DNA from 2 places in the Delftia sp. WSY_7 genome. Region 1 is predicted to be linked to the other one. Evidence: riboswitches for the same ligand, from Rfam matches in the RefSeq annotation. Region 1 holds a riboswitch; the other holds the start of a gene.
The links. Region 1 has a riboswitch for glycine ahead of gcvT (glycine cleavage system aminomethyltransferase GcvT). Riboswitches for the same ligand answer to the same signal wherever they lie in the genome.
Positions count from the first base shown of each region.

Region 2: another riboswitch for glycine. It lies ahead of ACF8ME_RS10660 (D-amino acid dehydrogenase); the one in region 1 lies ahead of gcvT (glycine cleavage system aminomethyltransferase GcvT).

Region 1 covers NZ_JBICLB010000054.1:4,787-19,468, reverse strand. The annotation lists gene livG (high-affinity branched-chain amino acid ABC transporter ATP-binding protein LivG) at 1-574, opposite strand, end outside; gene ACF8ME_RS26105 (high-affinity branched-chain amino acid ABC transporter permease LivM) at 627-1,865, opposite strand; gene livH (high-affinity branched-chain amino acid ABC transporter permease LivH) at 1,865-2,791, opposite strand; gene ACF8ME_RS26095 (branched-chain amino acid ABC transporter substrate-binding protein) at 2,892-4,013, opposite strand; gene ACF8ME_RS26090 (RluA family pseudouridine synthase) at 4,354-5,055, opposite strand; gene ACF8ME_RS26085 (PAS domain-containing sensor histidine kinase) at 5,052-7,280, opposite strand; gene gcvP (aminomethyl-transferring glycine dehydrogenase) at 7,436-10,327, opposite strand; gene gcvH (glycine cleavage system protein GcvH) at 10,399-10,773, opposite strand; gene gcvT (glycine cleavage system aminomethyltransferase GcvT) at 10,907-12,073, opposite strand; glycine riboswitch at 12,099-12,217, opposite strand; glycine riboswitch at 12,233-12,344, opposite strand; gene ACF8ME_RS26065 (fatty acid--CoA ligase) at 12,514-14,118, shown strand; gene ACF8ME_RS26060 (LysR substrate-binding domain-containing protein) at 14,134-14,682, opposite strand, start outside.
Region 2 covers NZ_JBICLB010000024.1:91,263-105,944, reverse strand. The annotation lists gene recD (exodeoxyribonuclease V subunit alpha) at 1-288, shown strand, start outside; gene ACF8ME_RS10685 (glutathione S-transferase) at 305-967, opposite strand; gene ACF8ME_RS10680 (hypothetical protein) at 1,087-1,446, shown strand; gene ACF8ME_RS10675 (copper chaperone PCu(A)C) at 1,543-2,070, shown strand; gene ACF8ME_RS10670 (PhaM family polyhydroxyalkanoate granule multifunctional regulatory protein) at 2,213-3,157, shown strand; gene ACF8ME_RS10665 (FIST N-terminal domain-containing protein) at 3,239-4,474, shown strand; gene ACF8ME_RS10660 (D-amino acid dehydrogenase) at 4,516-5,847, opposite strand; glycine riboswitch at 5,941-6,051, opposite strand; gene ACF8ME_RS10655 (invasin domain 3-containing protein) at 6,572-14,682, shown strand, end outside.

The DNA of each region.
Region 1 (14,682 bases):
GGTCCTTTTTCTCCTGCGGGTTCAGGCCGGCGGCGGGTTCGTCAAGCATGAGCACGCGCGGCTTGGTGATCATGCAGCGCGCGATCTCCAGGCGGCGCTGGTGGCCGTAGGCCAGGTTGCCGGCCTCGCGGTTGACGAACTCGCGCAGGCCCATCACGTCCAGCCAGTGCAGGGCGCTCTCGATCTTTTCCTCTTCGCTGCGGCGGTAGCCCGCCGTGTTGAACAGGCCCGACAGCAGGTTGACGCCGGAGCGGCGGTGCTGTGCCACCAGCAGGTTTTCCAGCACCGTCATGGACTTGAACAGGCGCACGTTCTGGAAGGTGCGCACCACGCCGTGGTTGGCCACGTGGTGGCTGCTGCGCCCCTCGATGGCGCTGCCGTCCAGCGCGATGGAGCCGCTGCTGGGTTGGTAGAAACCGCTGATGCAGTTGAACACCGTGGTCTTGCCGGCGCCGTTGGGGCCGATGATGGCAAACACTTCCTGCGGACGCACGTTGAAGCCCACGTGGTCCACGGCCAGCAGGCCGCCGAAGCGCATGCACAGGTCTTTGACTTCTAGCAAATACTCGCTCATTGCCGGCCCTTGCTGCTATCTGTTGTCCCAAAAATCATGGTGTCGGCATGCCTCATGAGCGCACCTCCACATGGCGACGGCGCATGGGCAGCAGGCCCTGCGGGCGCCAGACCATCATCAGCACCATCACCAGGCCGAAGATCAGCATGCGGTACTCGGAGAACTCGCGCGCCAGCTCGGGCAGCACCGTCAGCAAGATGGCCGCGATGATCACGCCCAGCTGCGAGCCCATGCCGCCCAGCACCACGATGGACAGGATCAGCGCCGACTCGATGAAGGTGAAGGACTCGGGGTTGACGATGCCTTGGCGCGCCGCGAAGAAGGCGCCGCCGAAGCCGGCGAACATGGCGCCCAGCGTGAAGGCCGACAGCTTGATCTTCATGGGGTTCAGGCCCAGCGAGCGGCAGGCGATCTCGTCCTCGCGCAGTGCCTCCCAGGCGCGGCCTATGGGCATGCGCACCAGGCGGTTGGAGATCCACAGCGTGACCACGGCCAGCAGCAGTGCCATCAGGTACAGGAAGATCACCATGTGCAGGGAGCTGAACTCCAGCCCCAGGAACTGGTGGAACGTCGTGCCGCCCTCGGTGGAGGGGGTGCGCGTCATCTCCAGGCCCAGCACCGTGGGCTTGGGGATGCTGGAGATGCCGTCCGGCCCGCCCGTGATGCTGGTCAGGTTGACCAGCAGCAGGCGGATGATCTCGCCAAAGCCCAGGGTCACGATGGCCAGGTAGTCACCGCGCAGCCGCAGCACCGGAAAGCCCAGCACGAAGCCGAACATCGCGGCAGCGGCACCGGCCAGCGGCAGCGCTTCCCAGAAGGACCAGCCGGCCCAGTGGAAGAGCAGCGCATAGGTGTAGGCGCCCACGGCGTAGAAGCCCACGAAGCCCAGGTCCAGCAGGCCGGCAAAGCCCACGACGATGTTCAGGCCCAGGCCCAGCATCACGTAGATCATGGCCAGCGTGGCGATGTCCACCGCGTTGCGGCCCGCAAAGAAGGGCCAGGACACGGCGATCAGCAGGGCCGCCAGCATCAGGCCGTTGCGGTGGCTGGGGCGCGCCTGCGGCAGCGAGGGCAGCGAGACCTTGGGCATCTTCGCCGCGATCAGCGGGCGCAGCAGCTGCACCAGGAAGACCAGGGCGCAGGCCCAGGCCACCACCGTCCAGTCGGGGTTGATGATGGTGCGGGTGCCGGCGCGTTCCAGGTGCAGGCCGAAGATGGGCGTGACGACCACGGCCGTCATCACCGTGGCGATCAGGGCGTCGCGCAGGTTCAAAGTGGGTTTGGTTTTCATCAGACCTTCTCCACTTCAGGTTTGCCCAGCAGGCCCGTGGGGCGGAACAGCAGGATCAGCACCAGCAGGCCGAAGGCCACGATGTCCTTGTACTCGGACGAGATGTAGGCTGCCGCAAAGGTTTCGGCCACGCCCAGCAGCACGCCGCCCAGCATGGCGCCGGGGATGGAGCCGATGCCGCCCAGCACTGCGGCCGTGAAGGCCTTGATGCCGGCCAGAAAGCCGATGAACGGGTTGAGCTTGCCCACGGCCAGCGCGATCAGCACCCCGCCCACGGCCGCCAGCATGGCGCCGAGCACGAAGGTGAACGAGATCACGCGGTTGGTGTCGATGCCCAGCAGGCTGGCCATGTGCATGTCCTGGGCGCAGGCGCGCGAGGCGCGGCCCATGCGCGAGTGGCGGATGTACAGCGTCAGCAGCACCATGAGCACGATGGCCACCACGATGATCAGGATGCGCGAGTAGGGCACATAGATCTCGAAGCCGCCTTCGGCACCGAAGCGCAGCGCGCCCGGCAGCAGCGAGGGCACGGCCATGTCGCGCGCACCCTGGCCCAGGGCCACCCAGTTCTGCAGGAAGATGGACATGCCGATGGCCGAGATCAGGGCCACCAGGCGGGGACTGCGGCGCAGCGGCTTGTAGGCCACCTGCTCCACCACCAGGCCATAGACGCCGGTGACGAAGACCGAGACCACCAGCATCAGGCCGATGATGGCCCACACCGGCAGGCCGCTTTGCGTGCCTATGGCCGACAGCGTGACCAGGCCGATGTAGGCCCCGATCATGTAGATGTCGCCGTGGGCGAAGTTGATCATCCCGATGATGCCGTAGACCATCGTGTAGCCGATGGCGATCAGGGCATAGATGGCGCCCAGGGACAGTCCGTTGAACAGCTGCTGTATCAGCTGAGGTAAGAGTTCTGACATGGTGTAATGCCGCCCCAAAACAGGAAAAGGCCTAAAAGGCCAGGATGCAGACGACCGGGACACGCCGAATGCGTGCCCCGGTCAGTCAGACGGAGGGGGATTACTTGGCAGCGACCGACTTGCTGCCGTCCTTGTGCCATTCGAACACCTGGAAGTCGAAGGACTTCAGGTCGCCCTGCTTGTTCCAGCCCACCGAGCCCAGAACGGTCTCGAAGTTGGACTTGTGCAGGTGGTCAGCCACCTTGGCGGGGCTGTCGCCCACGGCCTTGATGCTGTCCAGCAGCACTTGCGTGGCGGCAAATGCGGTCAGCTGGAAGGCGCCCGAAGGATTGCGCTTCTTGTCCTTGAAGGCCTTGACCACGGCGGCGTTCTTGGGGTTGGCCGAGAAGTCTGCGGGCAGGGTCACCAGCATGCCTTCGACGGCGTTGCCGGCGATGGCGTTGACTTCGGGGTTGCCCACGCCTTCGGGGCCCATCATGCGGACCTTCAGGCCCTGCTCGGAAGCCTGGCGCAGCAGCAGGCCCATTTCGGGGTGGTAGCCACCGTAGTAGATGAAGTCCACGCCGGCGCTCTTGAGCTTGGTGATGACGGCGGAGTAGTCGCTGTCGCCGGCGTTGATGCCTTCGAACAGGGCCACTTCCACGCCGGCCTTCTTCAGGTCGTCGCGCACGGAGGATGCAATGCCCTGGCCATACGACTGCTTGTCGTGCAGCACGGCAACCTTCTTGGGCTTGGCCTTTTCCAGGATGAACTTGGCGGCGGCCGGGCCCTGCTGGTCATCGCGGCCGATGGTGCGGAAGATGAAGTGGTAGTTCTTGCCGTCGGTCAGGGCGGGGGACGTCGCCGAGGGGGTCACCACGACCACGCCTTCGTTGTTGTAGATCGGGGCTGCGGCAATCGATGCGCCCGAGCAGACGGGGCCGATCACGTAGCCGATCTTGGCGTTGACCACGCGGTTGGCGGCCACGGGACCCTGCTTGGGTTCGCAGGCGTCATCGACGGACACCAGCTCGATCTTCTTGCCGTTGACGCCGCCGGCCGCATTGGCCATTTCCACGGCGGTGTTCACGCCTTCCTTGACCATGTCGCCGTACTGCGTCAGCGGGCCGGTGGTGGGAACCACCATGGCGATCTTGATTTGCGCATGCGCTGTGGAGAACAGGGCGGCGCCAGCCAAACCCAGGGCGGCGACGACGGTGTGCATGCGGAACGGAATGCTCATGAGTACTTCCTTCAACTTTGGGTAAAGCGTTCTGAAAAACGCGGTGGCTCCTGTAGGGGCTAGCCGCGCAAAGAAGCACAGGTTAATCGCCTGGTTACCAATGGCAACAGGGTATCCCGGGGCTGGCGCGGCAACAGGCTTTTCGCTAAGGCTCCCATCGCGGCCTGCGCCGTCGGGCGGGGGCTGTTTTGGCCGAAGAAAACGGCTGATGCCGACGCTGCACCCTGACGGTGCTTCATGAAGTCAATATGACCAACTGCAAGAAGGGGAAACACGTACGCTGAATGTTGCATTGCAGCAACGTACGCTGTGGCGATGATTTGCGTGTTCCTGCGATGGATCAGAACGGCGCGGCGGATTCGAAACGCAGCGTCTCGCCAGACAGGGGATGCGCCAGCTCCAGCAGCTGCGCATGCAGCAGCAGGCGCGGCGACAGCGCCTGCACGGCGGCATCGGCATAGAGCGCATCGCCCAGGATGGGATGGCCCAGCGCGGCCATGTGCACGCGCAGCTGGTGGGTGCGCCCCGTCACGGGCTGCAGCTGCACCCGCGTGGTGATTGCGTCCCGGACTTCGGTGGCTTGCGCGCCTGGCAGGGCGCGCCACAGGGTCTGGCTGGGCTTGCCCTGCACGGCATCGATGATGCGCAGCGGGCGCCGCTCCCAGTCGGCGGCAATCGGCAGGTCGATGCTCTGCCATGCGTCGGCTTGCCGCGCGGTGGGGCTGCCTGCCACCACGGCCACATAGCGCTTGTGCACGCGGCGCTGCGCAAAGGCCTCGCTCAGCAGGCGCTGGCTGGCCAGGCTGCGCGCCATGATCACCAGGCCCGAGGTGGCCTGGTCCAGCCGGTGCACGACCAGCGCATCGGGCCAGCGCTGCAGGGCGCGGGCGCTCAGGCAGTCCTGCTTGTCTGGGCCGCGCCCGGGCACGCACAGCAGGCCGCTGGGCTTGTCCAGCACCAGCAGTTCGGCATCTTCGTGCAGGCAGATGACGCCTGCGCCGCCACCTGCACTGGCGCCGCCATCGCGTTGCTCAGGGGTCAAGCCGTTCCCCGCTCATTCAGCAGCCTGTGCACCGTGGCGCACAGCTCTTCCACGTCGTTGGGCTTGTGGACCAGGGCCCTGGCGCCTGCAGCCAATGCGGCCTGCTCGATCTCGGTGGTGATGTAGCCCGAGGCCAGCGCGATGGGCAGCTGCGGCTGGATGGACAGGGCCTCATGCACCAGGTCGATGCCGCTGTAGCCGGGCATGTTGTAGTCGGTGACCAGCAGGTCGCAGTCCTGGGGCGCGGCGCGCAGCGCCTCGATGGCCTCGTGCGGATCGGTGAAGCCGCTGACCTGGTAGCCGCGCCGGCGCAGCAGGCGCTGCACCAGAAAGACCAGGGCCTGGTCATCGTCCACGTACATCACATGCTGCTGCGCGGCCTGCGGGTCGGGCAGCAGGGCGAACTGCGGGCCGGTCGGGGTTTCCGCGGCCGCCAGGGGCTCGGGTGCGCTGGGCAGCGCCTGGGCGGCGAGGGGCTCGGCCGGTGCTGAGTCGGCCGGCGTCAGGGGGTCGGCCGGAGGAAAGTACAGCGTGAAGCGGCTGCCCTGGCCGGGGATGCTGTACACGTCCACGGCGCCGCCGTGGTTGCGCATGACACCGTGCACCACGGGCAGGCCCAGGCCCGTTCCCTGGCCCACGGGCTTGGTGGTGAAGAAGGGCTCGAAGATGCGCTGCAGCGTGCGTGCGTCCATGCCGGGGCCGTTGTCCTGCACCGACAGCGCCACGTAGCTGACGGGCGGCAGGCCCAGGCGCTCGCACAGGCGCTGGTCCGGGCGCACCAGGTCGGCATCCATCTGGATCAGGCCGCGCCGCTCGCCCAGGGCGTGCATGGCATTGGTGCACAGGTTGAACAGGGCCTGCTCCACCTGCATGGCGTCGGCCAGCATGGGCGGCATCTGCGGCGGCACGTGCACCTGCAGCTCCACGGCGGGCGGCAGGGTCACGCGCAGCAGCCGCGCCGTGTCGCCCATGACCTCGCGCGCCTGCACGGGCTTGCGCTGCGGCGGTTCATTGCGGCTGAACGTCAGGATCTGGCGCACCAGGTCGCGCGCGCGGCGGCCGGCCTTTTCGATCTCCTGCAGGCTTTCGATGGCTGCGGCATTGCCGCCGCAGTCAGCCTTGGCCAGCTCCACATTGCCCAGGATGGCGCCCACGATGTTGTTGAAGTCGTGGGCAATGCCGCCGGCCATGGTGCCCAGGGCCTGCATCTTGTGCGATTCGCGCAGCTGGTCTTCCAGCTCGTTGCGCTGGGCCTCGGCCTTCTTGCGGCTGGTGAGGTCGCGCGCGAACACGGTGGTGGTCTCGCCGCCGCTGTGGTGCTCGAAGGAGACGCTGACCTCGACCGGGATTTCGCGGCCGCTGGCCGTGCGTGCCGTCATCTCGCCCAGCACGGCCTGCGTGGTCAGCGGCGCAAAGGACAGGGCCTGGGCCGCATCGGGCAGGAAACGCTCCAGCGGACTGCCCAGCGCGTCGTGCGGCGGACACAGAAACAGGGCGGCAGCCGTGGGATTGAAGACGGTGATGCGCTGCTCGTGGTCCAGGCAGATGATGGCGTCCAGGGCCGAGTTGATGACCGATTCGAGCCGCCGCTCGCTCAGGAACAGCTGGTGGTTGCGCTGCTGCAGCGCCAGGCGCTCGGCCAGCAGCGGGCCCTGGTCGACCACGGCGCACAGGTACTGCGCAATGGGCGGGCCGCTTTGCTGCGGGATGGCGATGCAGGCCACATGCAGGTCGGCGCGCAGCTGGTGCTGCTCGGTGATGTCGAAGCAGACCTCGTGGGCCTCGGTGCGGCCCAGCTCGCGTGCCGCAACGAAGGTCTCGCGCACGCGCTCGGCGTCGTCAGGGTGCACGAAGGGCGCGAAATTGACCAGCAGCCGGTCATGCTCGGTGGGCTGGAAGGCGCTGTGTGCCATGGCGTTGGCCTGCACCACCATGTCGTGCTCGTCCACCACCAGCAGGGGCAGGGGAATGCTGGCAAACAGGGCTTCGAAGCGCTCGGAGGCGCTTTCGGCCACGGCCTGGCTGTAGTCCAGCACGCGGTTCTGGATCTCCAGCTCGCGCTGGTAGTTGCGCAGCTCGGCGACCAGGGCCTGCAGCGGATCGTCTTCGGGCTGGAAGGAGGGGAAACGTTCGACGGGGGGCAGGTCGGCGCCGGGCGCCAGCAAGGCATGCAGGGGCAGGTGCTCGTCGTCGCGAGGCTGGTCGGAAGGGTCTTGGCTGCTCATCGCGTGCTGGCGCTGGGGAAAGCGGCATCTGCCGCACAAATCCTGGTTGCCCGCGCCTGGCGCCCGGCAGATGGACCGGGGCCCGGCGCGGGCAGGGCCGCAGTGTACGCGCGCCGGCCGGGGCGCCACAAGCGCCCCTTTGGGTGGCAGGTGCTTCAGCTCAGGTAAGCGTCCACGGGGATGCAGCTGCAGTACAGGTTGCGGTCGCCGTAGACGTTGTCCACGCGGCCCACCGGGCACCAGTACTTGGACTGGCGCAGGGCGGCCACCGGGTAGGCGGCGGCCTCGCGGCTGTAGGGGTGGGCCCATTCCGAGGCCAGCAGCGTCTCGGCCGTGTGCGGCGCGTTCTTGAGCGGGTTGTCGTCCTGGGGCAGGCGGCCCTGCTCGATGGCGCGGATTTCCTCGCGGATGGCGATCATGGCGTCCACGAAGCGGTCCAGCTCGTACAGGCTTTCGCTTTCGGTGGGCTCCACCATCAGCGTGTTGGGCACGGGGAAGGACAGCGTGGGCGCATGGAAGCCGTAGTCGATCAGGCGCTTGGCCACGTCCTCGGCCATGACGCCCGTGCTTTCCTTGAACTGGCGCAGGTCCAGGATGCACTCGTGCGCCACATGGCCGTGCTCGCCCGCGTACAGCGTGGGGTAGTGGTCGCGCAGCCGGGCGCTGATGTAGTTGGCGCTGAGGATGGCGGTCTCGGTGGCCAGGGTCAGGCCCTGGGCGCCCATCATGCGGATGTACATCCAGCTGATGGGCAGCACGGCCGCATTGCCCAGCGGCGCGGCACTGATCGCGCCCGTGCCGCCCGCAAGGCCCGTGGTGGCATGGCCGGGCAGGAAGGGGACGAGGTCCTCGACCACGCAGACCGGGCCCACGCCCGGGCCGCCGCCGCCGTGCGGGATGCAGAAGGTCTTGTGCAGGTTCAGGTGGCTGACATCGCCGCCGAAGCTGCCCGGCGCGGCCAGGCCCACCAGGGCGTTCATGTTGGCGCCGTCCACGTAGACGCGGCCGCCGTGGTCATGCACCAGCTTGCACAGCTCCTTGACCTGGGTCTCGAACACGCCGTGCGTGCTGGGGTAGGTGATCATGATGCAGGCCAGGTTGGCACTGTGCTGCTCGCACTTGGCCGCCAGGTCCGCCATGTCGACGTTGCCGTTGGCGTCGCAGGCGGTGACCACCACCTGCATGCCCACCATCTGCGCGCTGGCGGGGTTGGTGCCGTGGGCGCTGCTGGGAATCAGGCAGACGTTGCGGTGCGACTGGCCCCGGCTCGCATGCCAGCCCTTGATGGCCAGCAGGCCCGCGTACTCGCCCTGGCTGCCGGCATTGGGCTGCAGGCTGATGCCGGCGTAGCCCGTGGCCTGGCACAGCCAGTCGCGCAGCTGCTTGTCCAGTTCCGCATAGCCCTGCTGCTGGTCGGCCGGGGCAAAGGGGTGCACCTGGGCGAACTCGGGCCAGGTGATGGGAATCATCTCGCTGGTGGCGTTGAGCTTCATGGTGCACGAGCCCAGCGGGATCATGCTGCGGTCCAGCGCCAGGTCCTTGTCCGACAGCTGGCGGATGTAGCGCAGCATGGCGGTCTCGGAGCGGTGGGTGTTGAACACCGGGTGCGTGAGGAAGGCGCTGCTGCGGCGCAGTCCGTCGGGAATCAGCGGCTCCACGCCCTTTTCGAAGGCGGTGAAGCTGGGCAGGGCCTGGTCGTCCCGGGCGAAGATCTTCCACAGCAGCTCGACATCGGCGCGCGTGGTGGTCTCGTCCAGCGAGATGCACAGGTATTCCTTGAAATACACGCGCAGGTTGGCGCCCAGGGACACGGCACGCTCCACGATGGCCTGGGTGGCCGCGCCCGTGTGCAGGCTCAGCGTGTCGAAGCTGGGCGCCTCGCGCAGTGGCGCGCCCAGCTCGGCCAGGCCGCGCGCCAGGATGGCCGTGTACGAGGCCACGCGGCGGGCGATGCGCTCCAGGCCCTCGGGGCCGTGGTAGACGGCGTACATGCTGGCCACCACGGCGGGCAGCACCTGGGCCGTGCAAATGTTGGAGGTGGCCTTTTCGCGGCGGATGTGCTGCTCGCGCGTCTGCAGTGCCAGGCGGTAGGCGGGCTTGCCGTGCACGTCCACGCTCACGCCGACCAGGCGGCCGGGCAGGGAGCGCTTGAACTCGTCGCGGCAGGCCATGAAGGCGGCGTGCGGGCCGCCGGCGCCCATGGGCATGCCAAAGCGCTGGGTGGTGCCCACCACGATGTCGGCACCCCATTCGCCGGGCGGCGTGATCAGGGTCAGCGCCAGCAGGTCGGTGGCCACGATGAAGGCGGCCTGCTTGCCATGCGCCTTGTCCACGTCGGCGCGCAGATCGTCGATGCGGCCGCTGGTGGCAGGGTACTGGGCCAGCACGGCGAAGTAGTCGCCCTCCATCAGCTGGTTCCATTCCTCCAGCGAGTTGGCCAGCAGCACCTCGATGCCCAGCGGCGCGGCGCGCGTCTGTATCACCTCGATGGTCTGGGGGTGGGCATCGCCGGCCACCACGAAACGGTTGCTCTTGCTTTTGACGGAGCGCTTGGCCAGCGTCATGGCCTCGGCGGCCGCCGTGGCCTCGTCCAGCATGGAGGCGTTGGCAATCGGCATGGCCGTCAGGTCGCAGACCATGGTCTGGAAGTTGACCAGGGCCTCCATGCGGCCTTGCGAGATCTCGGCCTGGTAGGGCGTGTAGGCCGTGTACCAGGCGGGGTTCTCGAGAATGTTGCGCAGGATGACGCCGGGCGTGTGCGTGCCGTAGTAGCCCTGGCCGATGAAGCTTTTGAGCAGCTGGTTGCGGCCTGCCAGCGCCTTGAGTTCGGCCAGCGCCTGGGCCTCGGTGGACGCTGGCGGCAGCGCCATGGGCTGGTGGCGCCGGATGGAGGGCGGGACGATGGCGTCGATAAGCGCATCGCGCGATGCCGCGCCGATGGCGCTGAGCATGTGGGCCTCGTCTTCGGGCGCGATGCCGATATGGCGGGCCACGAATTCGGTGGCGTTCTCGAGGGCGGCAAGGGGCTGGGTGGAGGACATCAGCATGGAGGGACCTGTCTCAAAAGCTGAAAAGCGCCAGGGCGGGCCCTGGCGCCCGTCCTGGCCGGAAAGTGGCGTCAGTTGCTCTGGGCAAAGGCCGTGTAGGCGGCTTCGTCGAGCAGCGCGGCCAGCTGGCCTGCGTCGCTGAGCTTGACCTTGAAGAACCAGCCTTCGCCCAGCGGGTCGCTGTTGGCCAGGGAGGGGTCGTCGCGCAGGGCCTCGTTGACTTCGACGATCTCGCCGCTGACGGGCATGTAGACATCGGCGGCGGCCTTGACGGACTCGACCACGCCGGCCACATCGCCCTGGTTGAAGCTGGTACCCACGGCGGGCAGGTCGACGAACACCACGTCGCCCAGCGCGTCCTGCGCGTGGAGGGTGATGCCGACGATGGCCGCGTCAGGGTTGGCGGCGTTGATCCACTCGTGGTCCTTGGAATACTGGATGCTCATGGCTTGCTCCGATAGAAACTGAAAAAACCTGTGAAAGGCGGTTTGAGAAAGGTCAGTGCGCACTGTAGCGGCATGCGATGGCAGGAAAAACGAATCCGCCGAACTCGATCCACGCCAAGCGCGCAGGCTGTCCTCAACCGCGGTGATAGCGGGGCGCCACGAAGGGCGTGGCCTGCACCTGCATGGGCACGGCCTTGCCGCGCACCATGGCCTGCAGCGTGGTGCCGACGGCGGCGCTGCCCGGCTCCACGTACGCCAGGGCCACGGGCTGGTTCAGCGTGGGCGACAGCAGGCCGCTGGTGACCTGGCCGACCTTGCGGCCGCCGGCATCCAGCAGCTCCGTGCCTTCGCGCACGGGCACGCGCTCCAGGGCCACCAGGCCCACGCGCTTGCGCGTGAGCAGCTCGGGCGACTGCAGCTGGGCCAGCACGGTGGCCGCGCCGGGAAAGCCGCCTTCGCGCTCGCCACCTGCGCGGCGGACCTTCTGCACGGCCCAGTTCAGGGCGGCCTCGGCCGGGGTGGTGGTCGTGTCCAGATCGTTGCCGTACAGGCATAGGCCGGCTTCCAGGCGCAGCGAATTGCGCGCGCCCAGGCCCACGGGCCTGACTTCGGGCTGGGCCAGCAGGGCACGGGCAAAGGCCTCGGCGTGGCTGGCGGGCAAGGAGATCTCGAAGCCGTCCTCGCCGGTATAGCCGCTGCGCGTGATGTACAGCTCGGCCCCCTCCCAGTCGAAGTGGCCGCCTGTCATGAACACCAGGCCGGCCGTGTCGGGCAGCAGGCGCTCCATGGCGGCTGCTGCCTGCGGGCCCTGCAGCGCCAGCAGGCCCCGGTCGAACTGGGGCTCGATTTCGCAGCGCTGGCCGATGCGGGCCTGGATGTGCGCCAGGTCTTCGTGCTTGCAGGCGCCGTTGACGATCAGGAACAGGTCGTCCTCGCGGCGCACGAACATCAGGTCGTCCAGAATGCCGCCCGCGTCGTTGAGCAGCAGGCCGTAGCGCTGGCGGTGTTCGCCCAGGCCCAGCACGTCCATGGGCAGCAGCGATTCCAGCGCCGCGCCGGCATCCGGGCCGCGCAGGCTGATCTGGCCCATGTGCGAGACATCGAACAGGCCTGCCGCCTCGCGGGTGTGCAGGTGCTCGGCCATCAGCCCCTGCGGGTATTGCACGGGCATGGAGTAGCCGGCAAACGGCACCATGCGCGCGCCCAGTTCCTGGTGCAGGTCGAACAGCGGGGTCCTGAGCAGATCGGTGGTGGAGGCAGCGGACAAGGAGGGCTCTCTTTCAGGCAAGGAACAAGGCATAACGCCATCCCGGTCCTCCGGGATGTGCTGCCCTGCTGTCCGCTTTACCTGAGAGATTCACCCGCACCTTCCATGCGTGGGGCTTGCTCCTTCGGTGGATGGGGCACACCGCCGTACCCTGCATCTCTCTCCAGCTAGGAACGCCTGCGGCCGTGGCGGCAGGCGGTGCCAGTCCTTTTGCCTGAGCGTTCGGGGCGAACCCTGCGCCTTCGGCGGTGCCGCTGCCTGCGACCGTTGCGGCCGGGCGGGCACTCTCTCCTGACCGGCGCATTCTAGCTGCGGCCAGCGTCCGCGCGGCTTCGGGATTTCCGCGGGCCGACTGCAACTCCATGCGCTTGCCTGCATGGATGCATTTGCAAATTGCATAACTGTCTAAAAAATCTCCTACATTGAGGTGCATCGATATATGAAATCTCGTGAGCGAGAAGGAAGAAGCGCACATGCAGCAGACGCTGGGAGACACATTGGCCTGGCCGGCACGTTACCTGCCGAACAAGGAAGCCCTGGTCGCGTGGGAGGGCGGCGAGCGCCGCGCCTGGACCTACGCCCAGCTCGATGCCGAAGTCAACCGCCACGCCCACGGCCTGGCCGAGCTGGGCATAGGCCATGGCGACGTGGTCGCGGCCTTTCTCTACAACACGCCGGCCTTTGTCTTCACCATGCTGGCGGCCGCGCGCCTGGGCGCCATCTTCAACCCCATCAACTACCGGCTGGCGGCGCAGGAGCTGGCCTTCATCCTCAAGGACGGCGCAGCGCGCGCCCTGGTGTTCGAGCACGAGGGCGGCGAGGTGGCCGCACGCGCCCAGGCCCTGCTCAAGGCCGAAGGCGGCGGCACTGGCGCAGGCATCGAGCACTGGATCTTTGCCGACGATGCCCCGGCCGACCCGCTGCCGGTCTGGGCCACGCAGCGCCTGTCGGCCCTGGCCAGGGGCCGCAGCAGCGCGCCGCCCCAGGCCCATGTGCGCGAGAGCGACCCCTGCATCCTCATGTACACCAGCGGCACCACGGGCCGGCCCAAGGGCGTGCTGCATACGCACCGCAGCAAGCTGGCGCACAACGCCCTCATGCACCAGACCATGCAGTTCACGCGCGACGACGTGGGCCTGGCCATGGCGCCGCTCAACCACACGGCCGAGCTGCACACCAGCTTTTTGCCGCGCCTGCAGGCCGGTGCCACCCAGGTGCTGCTGCGCCGCTTCGACGTGGCCGAGGCCTGGCGCCTGATCCGCGAAGAGCGCGTGAGCTTCTTCTTCGCGGCGCCCACCATGGTCACCATGTTGCTGGCCGACCCCATCGCCTCGCCCGAGCAGGCGCCCGCGCTGCGGCTTGTGGAGTACGGCGGCGCCTCCATGGCGCCGCACCTGATCCGCGAATGGACGCGCAAGGTCGGCAGCGACCTGGTCCAGGTCTACGGCACCACCGAGATGGGCCCCTGCATGTCCATCCTTCTGCCACGCGAGCAACTCTCGCACGCGGGCTCGGCGGGGCTGCCCTCCATGGGCCATGACCTCATCGTGGCCCGCTTGCGCGAAGACAACGCCCCCACCGACCCGGCCGAGGCCTGCCTGCCCGGCGAGGTGGGCGAAATCCTCGTGCGCGGCCCCTGCATGATGGCCGGCTACCTCAACCGCCCCGACGCCAACACCCGCGCCCTGGCGCACGGCTGGTACCACACGGGCGACCTGGGCCACATCGACGACGACGGCTATCTCTGGATCCGCGACCGCATCGACTACATGATCAATTCGGGTGCCGAGAACGTCTATCCCCGCGAAGTGGAAGACGCCCTGGTCGAACACGCCGATGTGCTCGAAGTCGCCGTCATCGGCGAGGCCGACGAGCGCTGGGGCCAGATCGTCGCCGCCCACGTGGTCGCCAAGCCTGGCGCCACGCCCACGGCCGAGGCGCTGGACGCCTTCCTGGTCCACGGCGACCGCCTGGCCGCCTACAAGCGCCCGCGCCGCTACCACTTCCGCGAGGCGCTGCCCAAGACGGCCAGCGGGAAGATACAGAAGCAGTTGCTGAGGGTGGTGGTGGCAGCCTGAGGCTGCGGCCTGCGTTTACTTCTGCGCAGTACAGCACTGCGCCATCGAGTTGCGCAGCCACCGATGCATGGCATCCCCCTGCTTGCGCACATGCCAGGCCTGCTGGTAGGCAAACCGGGGCAGCTCCAGCGGCGGAGCGAAGCGGCGCAGCGTTTTGTGGCGGCGCAGGTCGCCAATGGCACGGCTGCCCACGGTAAGCACGAGGTCGGTGCCTGCCAGCACCTCCAGCGCTGCGCTCCAGTGGGGCAGGGCCAGCACCACGCGGCGGCTCAGGCCTTGGGCGGCCAGCGCCCGTTCGATCTCCTCGCTGGCGTCGGGCCGCATGGCCAGCATGACGTGCGGGCGCTGCAGCCAGTCTTGCAGTGACAGCCCGCCGCGTGCCGGCAGCACGGCCTGGTCGGCCACGCTCACGAACTGCTCCTGGAACAGATCCTGCACCTCGATGCCCTCGGGCAGGTCGGGTGCGTCGGGGAAGGGCCCCAGGGCCAGGTCCAGTTCGCCATCGGCCAGTTGGGCCAGCATCACCTCGCGCGTGGACTGGCTGATGGCCAGGTCCAGCCCGGG
Region 2 (14,682 bases), on a different contig from region 1:
TTCCTGCAGGGCGACGAATTGCGCTCGGTCGGCGTCAGCCGCATGGCCCATGTGGAGACCGCCTTCGCCATGACGGTGCACAAAAGCCAGGGCTCGGAGTTCGAGCACACCGCCCTGGTGCTGCCCTCGCGCGGCGGCAGCGTGCTGGGGCGCGAGCTGGTCTACACCGGCATCACGCGCGCCCGCCAGGCCTTCTCGCTGTTCTCCGAGGTGCCGGGCCTGCTGGCCTCGGCCGTTGGCAGCCCCACGCAGCGCGCCAGCGGGCTGCTGCGCTGGCTGCAGGAGTGAGTGAAGGCCCCGCGCCTCAGGCCGGGGTCTTGTCGCTGGCGTAGCGGGACATCATCAGCGCCGTATTGGTCTTGCGGTCGGCATTGACCTGCTGCACCGTGGGCCGCTCGGCCATGCGCGCCAGGTACTCGCGCACGGGCAGGTCGGCCAGAACGTCGCGCCCGCCAACGATCTTGCTGGCCGCGCTGACCAGGGGCAGGTGGACGATGGCGCAGCAGTCGGCCAGCGTGAAGCTGTCGCCCGCCACAAAGGGGGAGAAACGCGCGAGTTTGGCGAAGGCCGCCACGTTCTTGTCGAGTTGGGCCAGCGTGCGCTCCCGGGTGGAGTCGCTGACCTGGCCGCCGAAGAAGGCCTGCGGGTAGAGGATGCGCGCCACCAGTTCCAGGTGCAGGTCCAGGTACACGCACAGCTCGCGCACCTTGGCGGCCTCGAAGGCGTCGGCCGGCAGCAGGGCCGGCGAGGGCGACAGCGTCTCCACGTACTCGACCATGGCGGCCGACTCGCACAGACCCCGGCCGTCGTCGATGCGCAGGTAGGGCACCTTGCCCAGCGGAGAAAGCGCCATGTCGGTCTCTCCCAGCCAGGCCAGTTCCTCGTTGAAGGGCAGCTGCTTTTCCAGCAGGGCCAGCTTGACCTTGTTGTAGTAGTTGCTGGCCGCGAATCCGCACAGGGTGAGCATGGGTGTCTCCTTGGGTTGTTTGTGGTGAAGGCGAGGGTGCGCGCCTGTGATGGTAGGGGCGGGTAGGGCATGGCGCGGTCCCGGAGATGACGACTGGGGCAGACCCCTAGAATGGCGCCATGCCGCTTCGCCTGCCCTCCACCTTGGCTGCCTGCGCCCGCTGGGCGCTGGGCCTGTGGCTGTGCGTGGCGCTGGCATCGGCGTTTGCTCCGCTGGCGCGCGCCTCGGGCTGGGAGCGCCTGTGCTCGGCCGCTGGCGAATCGGTCTGGGTGCCCTCGCCGGCCGGTCAGGACAATGCCCTGGCCGGCAGCCACGGCATCGACTGCCCGCTGTGCCTGCCCCCGCTGGCGCCGCCGCCCGCCCGGTGCAGTGCGGCCCCGGCACCGCTGGTGGCAGATGCGCAGCCACGGGCGCACCCGGACTCCGTCCACAGCCTGGCCATGCCGGCCCTGCCCCAGGCCCGCGCACCGCCCCGGTGACTCCCGGATTCACTCCCGCTTCCTTCGCTTGGCCAACCCTTTTTGCAAGGCACGAAGACCGTGCCGCAATGCATTGAAATTTCTGGAGAAACCGTGATGACACTGCGTCAATGGACCACCCCTTTCCTGATCGCCGCCTCCCTGTCCATGGGCCTGGCCCATGCCCATGCCGATGCGGCCCATGTCAAGGCCGACGCCGCCTGGGCGCGTGCCAGCGTGCCGGGCCAGCAGGCCACGGGCGCCTTCATGCGCCTGACGGCCGAGGAGCCGCTGCGCCTGGTGGGCGTGGAGTCGCCCGCCGCCGGCGTGGCCGAGGTGCATGAAATGAAGATGGAAGGCGATGTGATGCGCATGCGCGCCATCGACGGCCTGGACCTGCCCAAGGGCGTGGCCGTGGACCTGAAGCCCGGCGGCTACCACGTCATGCTGCAGCAGCTCAAGAGCCCGCTGCTCAAGGACAGTCAGGTACCCATCACCCTGGTGTTCAAGGACGCCAAGGGCGAGACCTCGCGCCTGAGCCTGCAGGTCCCCGTGCGCGCCATGGCGCCCGGCGCAGGTGCGGCATCGGCTGCGCAGGGCGGCGCGCATGGCGGACACGGCGGACATGCCGGCCACTCCCACTGAGCTTTTTGTCATCCACCGGGTTTGTGCGCAGCGGGCCGTGCATGACTTGCGATGGACTTGGCGTGTGCCTGGGTTAAGCTGAGCGCATGGCCGGTGTGCTTCACCGGCATGTTCTTCCAACCCAGTCCTAGCGAGTGCTGCCATGAGTGATGCGTCCTCCTTCGGTTTCGGCAAGTTCATCCCCGGTTTCGACTTCCTGCAGGGCCTGGCCCAGAGTGCAGGATCGGCCACCGCCCGGCCCCTGGGGCGCCTGCCCGAATGGGTGGCGCCCACGGTGAGCATCGAAGAGGTGGACAAGCGCATCACCGAACTCAAGGCCGTGCAGTTCTGGCTCGACCAGAACGGCAAGGCGCTGGCCGCCACCATCCAGGCCCTGGAAGTGCAGCGCATGACGCTGTCCACCTTGCAGGGCATGAACGTCAGCATGGGCGAGCTGGCGCAGGCCTTCCAGTTCCCTGCAGCCGCAACCGCCGCGGCCACCGCTGCGGCCAAGGGCGCCGCCAGCGCGGGGCAGGGCGACCTTTCGGACTGGCCCATGTCCTCGGCCGCCAGCCGGGCGAGCAAGAAGGAAAAGCCGCAGCCCGAGCCCGCACAGGCCGCTGCCGCGCCGCCTGCAGCCCCCGAGGCGGGCAAGGCCGCCGACAGACCCGCAGCCGCGGAGACTGCGGCGCCCAAGGACGAGTCCGCCCAGGCCGCCGCCATGGGCCAGGCCATGCAGTGGTGGGGCGCGTTGACCCAGCAATTCCAGCAGATCGCCGCCAAGGCCATGGCCGAGCCCATGGCCCCGGAGGCCGTGGCGGCCGCCCAGCGCGCCACCGGCATGGCCGGGGACCTGGCCAAGGCCACCATGGACCGCATGGCGGCACAGGCCAGCGCCTTTGCTGCGCAGGCGGGCAAGGCGGCGGCGGTCTCCCCTGCCAAGGCGCCGTCCGCAAAGCCGGCGGCCAAGGCTGCGGTGCAGGCCGAAGCCCCCAGGACCGCTGCCAAGGCTCCCGCCAAAGCGGCTGCCAGGAAAACCGCTGCAAAGGCTGGAGCCAAGGCGCCGGCCGCCAGCAAGCCGGCAGCCAAGAGCCGGCCGGCGCGTTGACCGATCGGGCCGGACCCATGGATGCGCAAGGCCCCAGCCACCCGCAAGCCGGGTGCTGGCGGGGCTAGAAAGAAGGTTGGTATGTCGTTGTTTCCTGTAGGCCATGCCAGCCATTCCGACTGGCGCGCCGCGGCCGACGCGGTGCTGCAGCAGCTGCGCTTGCAGATGGCCGGGCCCGGCCACGCGCAGCGGCCCCGTCTGGGACTGGTGTACCTGTCCCATGCGCATGCCGCCCACGCACGGCCACTGCTGCAGCATCTGGCCAGGGCCCTGCCCCATGTGGCGGACTGGGCCGGCTGCTCGGCCGGCGGCGTTCTGGCCATGTCGCATGAGTACCTGTCAGGAACCGCGCTCGCGGTGATGCTGCTGGATGTACCGGCCGCCCACTACCGCCTGTATTCGGGCCTGGCGCCCCTGCATGCGCCTGGCGGCGAGGCCGGCTTCACCGCCCATTCGGCCCTGGTCCATGCCGCAGGCGGCCAGCCCGAGCTGGCCGAGCTGCTGTACGAGCTGTCCGAGCGCACCGAGTCCGGCCTGCTGTTCGGCGGCGTGGGCGATGACGGGGAAGATGGCGTGGAGGGCGTGCAGATCGCCTGCCGTACCGAGGATCTGCATGCGCAGCATGCGGACGCGCGCGGCATTTTTCGTGGTGGCTTTTCAGGCGTGGCCTTCGGTGCCGGCGTGCCCTGCATCACGGGCATGGCCCAGGGCTGCGTGCCGCTGGGCGAGGGGCTGGAGATCACCGAGGCGCGCGGGGCCCTGGTCACCGGGCTCGATGGCGATCCGGCCCTGCAGCGCCTGCTGCAACTGCTGGGCGTGGAGCTGGAAGGCAGCGACTGGCAGCCCGCGCTGACCACGGTCCGCACCACGCTGGCGGCCATTGCGCCGCCGGGCCGGGGCCTGGCCCACGGCGTGCTGACCGAAGAGGCCCAGGTGCTGACCCTGGTCGGACTGGACCCGCTGCGCCAGGGCGTGGCCCTGTCATCGGCCGTGGAGGCCGGGCATTCGGTGATCTTCTGCCGCCGCCAGGCCCAGGTCGCGCGCCAGGAACTGCTGCAACTGGGCGCTGCGCTGCGCGATGCGGCGGAGCCCGAGGAGGCGGCGCCCGAAGGCGAGGTACAGCCCCGCATCCGTGGCGCCATCTACATCAGTTGCCGGGGCCGCGGCGGCGGCCTGTTCGGCGGCCCCGATGCCGAACTGCGCACCCTGCGCCACGCACTGGGCGATGTGCCATTGATCGGCTTCGTTGCCGAAGCCGAGATCATGGACGCCCGCCTGCACCGCTTCGCCGGGGTGTTGACGGTGTTCACTGCCTAGGCGTCGTACACGCCGTACACACGGTACACACCGTCTGCACCTCAGACCGCGCGCGGGCGCACCGTGCCTGCGCTGCGATCCGGGTCCATGGCTGCGGCTCCCAGAAAATCGAAATCCACGGCCGGCTGCCTGCCGCTGACCAGGTCGGCCAGCGCCATGCCGGAGCCGCAGGCATGGGTCCAGCCCAGCGTGCCGTGGCCGGTGTTCAGGAACAGGTTGGCGATGGGCGAGCGTCCGATCAGCGGCACATTGCTGGGCGTGGCGGGGCGCAGGCCGCTCCAGAACTGGGCGCGGCCGGTATCGCCGGCGCCGGGGAACAGCTGCTGCACGCGCCGCACGATGGCCTCGCAACGCACGGGGTCCAGGTTGCGGTCGTAGCCGTTGAACTCGGCCGTGCCCGCAATGCGCAGGCGGTCGCCTTGCGCGCCCGTGTAGCGCGAGAACACCAGCTTGAACTCGTCGTCCGTGAGGCTGACCTGATAGGCCTTGGCGGGGTCCAGCACCGGCAGGGTCACGGAGTAGCCCTTGGCCGGATAGATGGGCAGGCGCAACCCCAGCGGCTGGGCCAGCAGCGGGCTGAACGAGCCCATGGCCAGCACATAGGCGTCGCCCTGGATGCGTTCATAGCGGCCCTCGGCATTGGTCACCTCCACATGGTCGATATGGCGGCTGGCGCCCGCGCCCGTGGTGCGCAGCGCCGTCACGTGGTGGCCGTGGCGGAACTGCACGCCCGTGGCGGCGGCAATGCGCGCCAGCTCACGTGTGAAGAGGTTGGCGTCGCCTGATTCATCCTCGGCCGTATAGGTGGCGCCCGCTATCTGCCCGCGCACATGGGCCAGGGCCGGCTCCAGGCGCACGGCCTCGTCGGCATCGATCAGGCGGCGGTCGCAGCCCAGGGCCTGCATCTGCTCGGTGGGCTTGAGCGCGCCCTCGAACTCGCGGGCGTTCGTATAGAAGTGCAGGATGCCCTGCATGCGCTGCTCGTACTGGATGCCGGTGTCCGACCGCAACTGCTGCAGGGCCTCGCGGCTGTAGGTGCCCAGGCGAACGATCTGCTGGATGTTGTGGCGCGTGCGCGCGGGCGTGCAGTTGCGCAGGAAGGACAGGCCCCAGAGCCACTGGCGCATGTCGGCGCGCAGGCGGAAGAGCAGGGGGGCGTCCTGCCGGCCCAGCCAGCCCAGCAGCTTCAGCGGTGCGCCGGGGTTGGCCCAGGGCTCGGCATGGCTGACCGAGATCTGCCCGCCGTTGGCGAAACTGGTTTCGGCGCCGGGCGCTGCCTGGCGGTCGATGACGGTCACTTCATGACCGAGGGATTGCAGATAGTAGGCCGACGTGGTGCCGATCAGGCCGGCTCCGAGAACGATGACGCGCATGACGATGCCCTTTCAAAGGCATGTGCCGGGTCACGCGAAAGCTGGCCGCTATGGTCTGGATAGCAGGCAGCCGGCGTCCGTCGTGACGCAGCTGCCGCTCCCCCTGTCCTTGGTACCTGAGAGATTCACCACCGTCCATGGGAACGGGGCTTGCTCCTTCGGTGCGCCGCACATTGCGTGCGGCGGCTCTCCAGACGGCATGTTGTGTTTGCAGTACGGAACCTGAGCGTGTATGGGAGTTTGCGCCTTCGGTGAGGCTCGGCACCGTGGCGCCCGCCTGCTCTCCTGCAGGGGCGATTCTATGGGGCTTGCGCAGCCAGTTCCAGTCGTATTGGGGATACCACCAGTTACCTGTATGTGGTGTGGCTGATTCAGGGTATTCCCTAGATCGCTCAAGCGCCTCCCTCGTAGCGCTGGGACGAGTCTCTGGTTTCATGTAAAAAAACTATTGAAATAGAAAAAAACATGATTTAGCCTATCGATATGTGCAGTGGTTTGTCAGTGCATGTTCTGGTCGATTGGACCTGCATGGGTTAACCATGGGTTGTATATATGTCTGATAGGCGACTTACCGTTGCACAGGTGCGGGTCCATGGAAACTGGTCCGTCACTGAAAAAATACAAGCACGGTGAATATGGTTTGTCGAGGGAGGAATGTTTTGCGTCGCAAACCCGACTGAAGGTGTGTCCGCTCAATGGGTAGTGGAGCAGCGCGCAAGCGTTGATGGAAATCCGCCTTTTTTTGATTGACGCGCAGGATCTGCGCGAAAAATTTTGCTTCCAAACTCACCGGCTGCAAGGTGAGTTGTGGGCTCGTGATTCAAATAGAACTATTCGAGGTACGGCGATGCAAATGCGCTGGGTACAACTGATGGCCATTGCCATTGGGAAAATCATTTTCCTGTCATATCTCCTTGAGAAAACGGGGAATATCATGCATGCTCTCAATCGCCTGCCTGGTTCGGCATTTTTTCGCAAGTGGCGTGCAGCGAAGTGCCTTTTCTCTTTGCTGCTGCTTTCATGCGCGGGTATCTCATCCACGGCACTGGCGGCGACCATCGTCTTCACGGTCACCGACAACAGCGACGCTCCCAATGCCAATGCAACGACACCAACCACCTGTGTCAGCACGCTGGGGGGCACCTTTGCTGGCGCATGTACGCTGCGAGCGGCCATTCAGGCAGCCAACTACACGCTGCAAACACTGGATCCGAGTGCCGATGTTTCCATCGTCTTTGCGCCGACACTGACCACGTCGGTACGAACCATACAGAGCGGGACATCCAAGGATGCGGCGGGAAACCTCCATCCGTATGTCGACAATCAGACGGTTTACGTGCGCTGTGCCAATACATTCATCAGCGGAGCCCAGTCCGGCGCCGTGACGGGAGCCACCAATGCCTGTGGTCAAAGCCAGATGATCAGCGGCGGCGATACGGGCACCACCACTGGTGCCGGTGGTGCCTGGTACTGGCTCAAAGGCACCGTGCCAGCCGGCACGGGCTCGTTGACCATCGATTTCGGGGGAGTCATACAAGTCCAGAACTGGGCGGACTCCCCCTGGGAAACTTTTTATCTTGGTGGGAAGAACATCACGCTCACCAATTCGCCCAACATGACCTGTGGCGAAGCGGTATTCGTCGTTGGCTCCCCGGCGAACAATATCACCATTGATCGCGTCGGCTTGGTGAATGTGGCGCCAACCCCTGCGGGAGAGGGGACGCCGTTCAACTGCGAGCTGTACGCGGAGATTCATCAAGGCGCACAAAACGTATTCTTTACCAATAGCACGATCAATTCCGCGATATGGAATGGAAATTACGGCAATAACAAGGGCTCGGCCATTTCCGTTGCCGCAAGCAACGGTGCAGGCACAGTTTCCAACATTGTTGTCGATAATTTCACGGTAACGAATCTGCCCAACCCTATCGGGGGAATGCAGCTCGAGCAGTTCTTCCAGGTCATGTCGAACATGACCGTCAACGGATTGACGATCAAAGATTCGAATATCGCACTGAGTCCGACTGGTGGAAATGCGCCCAGGGCCGTGGTGTCGGTTGATGGAACGATCAACCTGGGCAATGGAATTGGTCTTGCCGTGACGGGTAATACCTTCTCGCTGCCTATCGCCGCCTATACCGCTTCATCGCCAATGCATGTGTCGGCACCAACGGTGAATACGGCAGCCTCAGGCACGACGCAGGTAGTGACGGTGACCGATAACAATTTCACTGGCGGCGGGGACGGTTTGAATATTAGTGGGACGGGTACGGCACCAGGGTTGATTGGCAACAACAAGATGACAAGCCAGTCGAGAAGTGCCATTCGTATCACTACGCATGATTTCTTCAAGATTTCTCAGAACACGCTGTTTTCCGTGCCTGTGGCTGCAAACTCAGGTATCAGTTTGCTGACGACGGCCAATGGACAAACCGGATGGACCCCGACCCTTGGCGTTGGCGCCAGTGACACCGCCGCCTGCACCTGGACATTCAATATCACGGCAAATGCCAATGCGAGCGAGCCGGCACCGTATACGGTGGAAGCCTTTTGGTCGCCGACCGGCGCGGGCGCCAACGACGCACAGGTCTATCTGGGCTCAGGGACCATGGCCGGAGCCTCGGGAACGCTGACCGTTCCTTCGTATCTCAGCGGCCAGGTGCGGGTCACAGTGACGGACAGCAATTCCGGTGGAGCCCAGACCTCGCAGCTTTCAACGGCGGCAAGCGTCACCGGTTTTCCCTGTGCCCTGAAATCCGGCGTTCTGGCGACGACCAACAATCAACCTGTCGGCAGCAGCGACTTGCTGGAGGTCTACATTGTTGACGGCCAAGGCAATGCCTGGACGGGGGGCAGTGACACCGTTACCTTCGCAGCGCCGCCTGCAGGTGTCACGTTCAATGGCAGCTCCGCCGCAGTCAGCTGCACGACCGACTCCAGCGGAAAGTGCGCGTCTCCCATCAATGCCAGCAGCAGTGTCGCCGGAACATTCACGACACCCGTGACCTTGTCGTCGTCAGTCGCTGGTGCCACGTTCTCCAATCTTCCATTGGGTGGAAGTCCGGTATCTGGCGCAGTGACCTATCAGCCTTCGCCGGTTGCTTACAGCTTCACCGGACTGCCGGCCAGCACGAGCGGGTCTGAAATCGCCGCGAGTCCGCCATCGATTGCGGCCAATGGCGTCTCCACCAGCACCTTGGCCGTGCAGTTGAAGGATGCGTTAGGCAACCTTGTCACCACCTGTACCGATACGGTGGCCTTCACCCTCAATGCGGGGACGCAAGGCGTTCCTGCCGTCAGCGTCACGGGCTGCAGTGCCGGCATGTACACGGGGACGGTGACATCGCCGGTGCTGGTCGGCAGCGGCACCTTCGGGTTCACCATCAACGGGGCTGCGGCTGTTGCCACCGCAACGGTCTCCTATGCGGCCGCAACGCCGAGCACGAGTGCATCGACGATAGTCGCCACTCCGGCATCGATCGTGGCCAACGGCAGCTCCACCAGCGTGCTGCGCGTGCAACTGGTCGATGCCAGCAGCAATCCGATCAACACGTGCACGAACACGGTGGCGTTCACCCTGAACGGCGGAACGCAGGGAACGCCCAATGTGGGCGCGGCCTCGTGTACCGCCGGCATCTATACGGGCACCGTCACATCGCCCACGGCGGTCGGCAGCGGGATCTTCGGATTCACCATCAACGGCTCTGCCGCAGTTGCTACGGCTTCAGTGAGCTACACGGCGGGTCCGCCAAGTACCAGCGCCTCGACCATCGTTGCGAGTCCGACCTCGATCATTGCCAATGGCACTGCAACCAGCACATTGACGGCGCAGCTCAAGGATGCGTCAGGCAATTCGATTGCGACCTGTGCCAACACGGTGGCCTTCACGCTGAACGGTGGAACACAGGGCTCGCCCGCGGTCGGCGCGGGGGCGTGCAGCGCAGGGGTGTACACGGCCACCGTCACGGCACCTACCGCAGTCGGCAGCGGCACCTTTGGTTTCACCATCAATGGCTCGGCCGCCACGGCTACGGCTGCGGTGAACTACACGGCCGGCTCGCCCAGCAATGGCGCGAATGGAAACCTGATCAGTGCCAGTCCGCTCAGCGTTGTCGCAGACAACACTGCCACGAGCTCGATCAGCGTGACCCTGCGCGATGCCAATGGCAATCCCGCCACGGATACGGTGGCGCACACGATTGTCTTCACCAAAACGGGCGTGGGCACGACCACGCCGGCCGCACCCACGTGCACGATCGCGGCCAACGCCAATCCGGCCACCTGCTCCGTGACGGTGAAATCGGCCACGGTCGGCACCGCAAGCTTCACGGCGACGGACAACGGAGAGGCCGTGAGCAATGGCAGCCCGGTATCGGTCAACTTCATTGCCGGGCCGCCCAGCAATACAGCCAGTGGCAATCTGCTCAGTGCCACACCGCTCTCGGTGATGGCCGACGGTACGAGCACCGGCACGGTGACCGTCGCACTGCAGGACGCCAATGGCAATGCAACCGTCGATACGGTTGCCCACACCATCGGCTTTGTCCATACCGGCGCCGGCACGCCGTCGGCAACTTCCTGCACGATTGCGGCCAATGCGAATCCAGCGCGCTGCTCCATCACGGTGACATCCACCGTCGCGAGTGCGGCGAGCTTCACAGCCACGGACAACAACGGCACCACCACCCAGAGCGTGGCCAATGGCAGTCCGGCCGTGATCAACTTCACGGCCAATGCCGCCGACCCCGCCAGGTCGGGGGTGCGTACCGTCAGCAGTCCGGCCACGGCCAATGGCTCGGCGACGGATGTGCTTGAAGCGTTTGTGGGAGATGTCAACGGCAATCCGGTGGCCGGAAGCGTTGTCACGTTCTCTCCCACCGCAAACATCACCTTCAGCGGTACCTGCACCACCAATGCGGCTGGTACCTGCCAGGTCACCGCCAGGACAACCGTCGCGGGCTCCTACGCTTCCGGCGCAAGCATCGCGGGGGGCGCATTGAGCGGCAGCGGCATCAGCTCCGGCGGCAATACGTACGGCGCTACGGCTGCCTATGTCTTTACGGCAGGTGCCGTCGATCCCGCCAATTCGACCATGTCGGTCGATGTGAACAACCAGGCAGCCGGCGGCGGCCAGGACGTCGTTTCCGTGGTCACCAAGGATGCGTTCGGCAATCCGGTCACCGGCGTTGCCGTGAACTTCAGCGTGACGCCTGCCGGAGCGGCACCTGCCACCGCCAGTTGCACGACTGCGGGTGCGGCGGCGACCTGCTCGGTGTCGTTCACCAGCGTGACCGCATCGACTTACTCGGCTGCCGCCACGGTGGGTGCAACTGCCATCGGCAACAGCCCGCAATCGATGGCCTTTGTCGCCGGCAATGCCTCGGCAAGCAACTCGGGCCTGCGTGTCGTGAGCGACAACGCGGCGGCAAATGGCACGGCAACCGATGTGGTGGAAGCGTATGTGCGCGATGCTGGTGGCAACCCCAAGGGCGGCGAGGTCGTCACCTTTGCCGGTACCCCCGGCGTGAAGCTGAACGGTGGCGCGGACGGCGCGTCAGCCACTTGCACCACTGGAACAAGCGGCACAACTCTGGGCATCTGCTCGATCACTGCCACCAGCACAGCGAGTGGGACCTACAGCATTGCCACCAGCATTCCTGCCGGAACCCTGGGTGGCACGTTCACCGTGGGAGCAAACGCGTATTCGCCAAGCGCCGCACAAATTCATTTTGTGAGCGTGGTGAACCTCAGTGTCACCAAGGCCAACCCAGGCAGCCTGGCCGTAGGTTCGCCCTTCAACTACACCTTTACGGTAGCGAATGCAGCGAGTGCCTTCGGTTCTGCCAGCAGCGTGACCATCAAGGATCTGGTGCCTGCGGGCATCAGCATCACGGGCGTGCCGACCGGCGCGAACGTGGCCAGTGCAACATGCACCCCTAACGCCTTCCCGTTTGCGGGTAATGGCAGCGCCGTGCTGACTTGTACGGTGAACTTCACGACCTCGGTCGCAGCGGGTGGCAGCACCAGCTTCAACCTGCCGGCTGTTCCGACGGCGGTGGGTTCAAGCACCAACACGGCCTCCTACGATCCGTCGGGTGGCATCAGCCCGGTCAATCCGACGGCCGGTTGCACGACAGACTGCGCTTCCACACCGGTGACTCCAGTCACGCCTGGCACGCCTGCGCTGACGGTCACCAAGGCCAACCCCGGTAGTCTGGCTGTGGGCACGCCCTTCAACTATGCGTTCTCCGTGTCCAACGCCGCTGGAGCGTTTGGTCCTGCCAACAGCGTGACCATCAAGGACATGGTGCCTGCGGGGATCAGCATCACGGGCGTGCCGAGCGGTGCGAACGTGTCCAGCGCGACCTGCACGCCCAATACCTTCCCCTTCGTGGGCAATGGCACGGCGATCCTGTCTTGCACGGTGAGCTTCACCACGCCGGTGGCGGCCGGTGGCACCACCAGCTTCAACCTGCCAGCTGTGCCGACAGCGGTGGGCTCGAGCACGAACACGGCTTCCTACGATCCGTCGGGTGGCATCAACCCGGTCAATCCGACGGCCGGTTGCACGACGGATTGCGCATCGACGCCTTCCACGCCGGTGGCCCCTGGTACGCCTGCGCTGACGGTCACCAAGGCCAACCCCGGCAGCCTGGCTGTGGGGACTGCGTTCAACTACGCCTTCACGGTAGCGAATGCGGCTGGAGCGTTTGGCCCTGCCAACAGCGTGACCATCAAGGACCTGGTGCCTGCGGGGATCAGCATCACGGGCGTGCCGACCGGTGCAAATGTGGCCAGCGCGACCTGCACGCCCAATACCTTCCCCTTCGTGGGCAATGGCACGGCGATCCTGTCTTGCACGGTGAGCTTCACCACCCCGGTGGCAGCTGGCAGCAACAGCAGCTTCAACCTGCCGGCTGTGCCGACGGCTGTGGGTTCGAGCACGAACACGGCCTCCTACGATCCGTCGGGCGGCATCAGCCCCGTCAATCCAACGGCAGGGTGCACGACAGACTGCACTTCCACACCGGTGACCCCGGTCACGCCAGGCACGCCTGCGCTGACGGTCACTAAGGCCAACCCGGGTAGCTTGGCTGTGGGCGCGCCCTTCAACTACGCGTTCTCCGTGGCCAACGCTGCCGGGGCCTTCGGCCCCGCCACCAGCGTGACCATCAAGGACCTGGTGCCGGCAGGCATCAGCATCACGGGCGTGCCGACCGGTGCGAACGTGGCCAGTGCAACCTGCACACCCAACGCCTTCCCGTTTGCGGGTAATGGCAGCGCCGTGCTGACGTGCACGGTGAACTTCACGGCGGCAGTGGCGGCCGGTGGCAACACCAGCTTTAATCTGCCGGCAGTGCCGACGGCGGTGGGTTCGAGCACGAACACGGCCTCCTACGATCCGTCGGGTGGCATCAGCCCGGTCAATCCGACGGCGGGTTGCACGACGGATTGCGCATCGACACCGACCACACCGGTCACGCCTGGTACGCCTGCGTTGACAGTCACCAAGGCCAACCCCGGTAGCCTGGCTGTGGGCACGCCGTTCAACTACGCCTTCACGGTAGCGAATGCGGCTGGTGCCTTCGGTCCTGGCACCAGCGTGACCATCAAGGACTTGGTGCCTGCGGGGATCAGCATCACGGGCGTGCCGACCGGCGCAAACGTGGCCAGTGCAACCTGCACACCCAACGCCTTCCCGTTTGCGGGCAATGGCAGCGCCGTGCTGACTTGTACAGTGAACTTCACAACCTCGGTCGCAGCCGGGGGCAGCACCAGCTTCAATCTGCCGGCTGTTCCGACGGCTGTGGGCTCGAGTACGAACACGGCTTCCTACGATCCGTCGGGTGGCATCAGCCCCGTCAATCCGACGGCAGGGTGCACGACAGACTGCGCTTCCACACCGGTGACTCCGGTCACGCCAGGCACGCCTGCGCTGACGGTTACTAAGGCCAACCCGGGTAGCTTGGCTGTGGGCGCGCCCTTCAACTACGCGTTCTCCGTGGCCAATGCTGCCGGTGCCTTCGGTCCCGCCACCAGCGTGACCATCAAGGACCTAGTGCCTGCGGGGATCAGCATCACGGGTGTGCCGACTGGTGCGAATGTGGCCAGTGCAACCTGCACACCCAACGCCTTCCCGTTTGCGGGCAATGGCAGCGCCGTGCTGACTTGTACAGTGAACTTCACGACCTCGGTCGCTGCCGGGGGCAGCACCAGCTTCAATCTGCCGGCTGTTCCGACGGCTGTGGGCTCGAGTACGAACACGGCCTCCTACGATTCGTCGGGCGGCATCAGCCCCGTCAATCCAACGGCAGGGTGCACGACAGACTGCACTTCCACACCGGTGACCCCGGTCACGCCAGGCACGCCTGCGCTGACGGTCACTAAGGCCAACCCGGGTAGCTTGGCTGTGGGCGCGCCCTTCAACTACGCGTTCTCCGTGGCCAACGCTGCCGGGGCCTTCGGTCCCGCCACCAGCGTGACCATCAAGGACCTGGTGCCTGCGGGTATCAGCATCACGGGCGTGCCGAGCGGCGCAAACGTGGCCAGTGCAACCTGCACACCCAACGCCTTCCCGTTTGCGGGTAATGGCAGCGCCGTGCTGACGTGCACGGTGAACTTCACGGCGGCAGTGGCGGCCGGTGGCAACACCAGCTTTAATCTGCCGGCTGTGCCGACGGCTGTGGGCTCGAGCACGAACACGGCCTCCTACGATCCGTCGGGTGGCATCAGCCCGGTCAATCCGACGGCGGGTTGCACGACGGATTGCGCATCGACGCCTTCCACGCCGGTCACGCCTGGCACGCCAGCGCTGACGGTCACCAAGGCCAACCC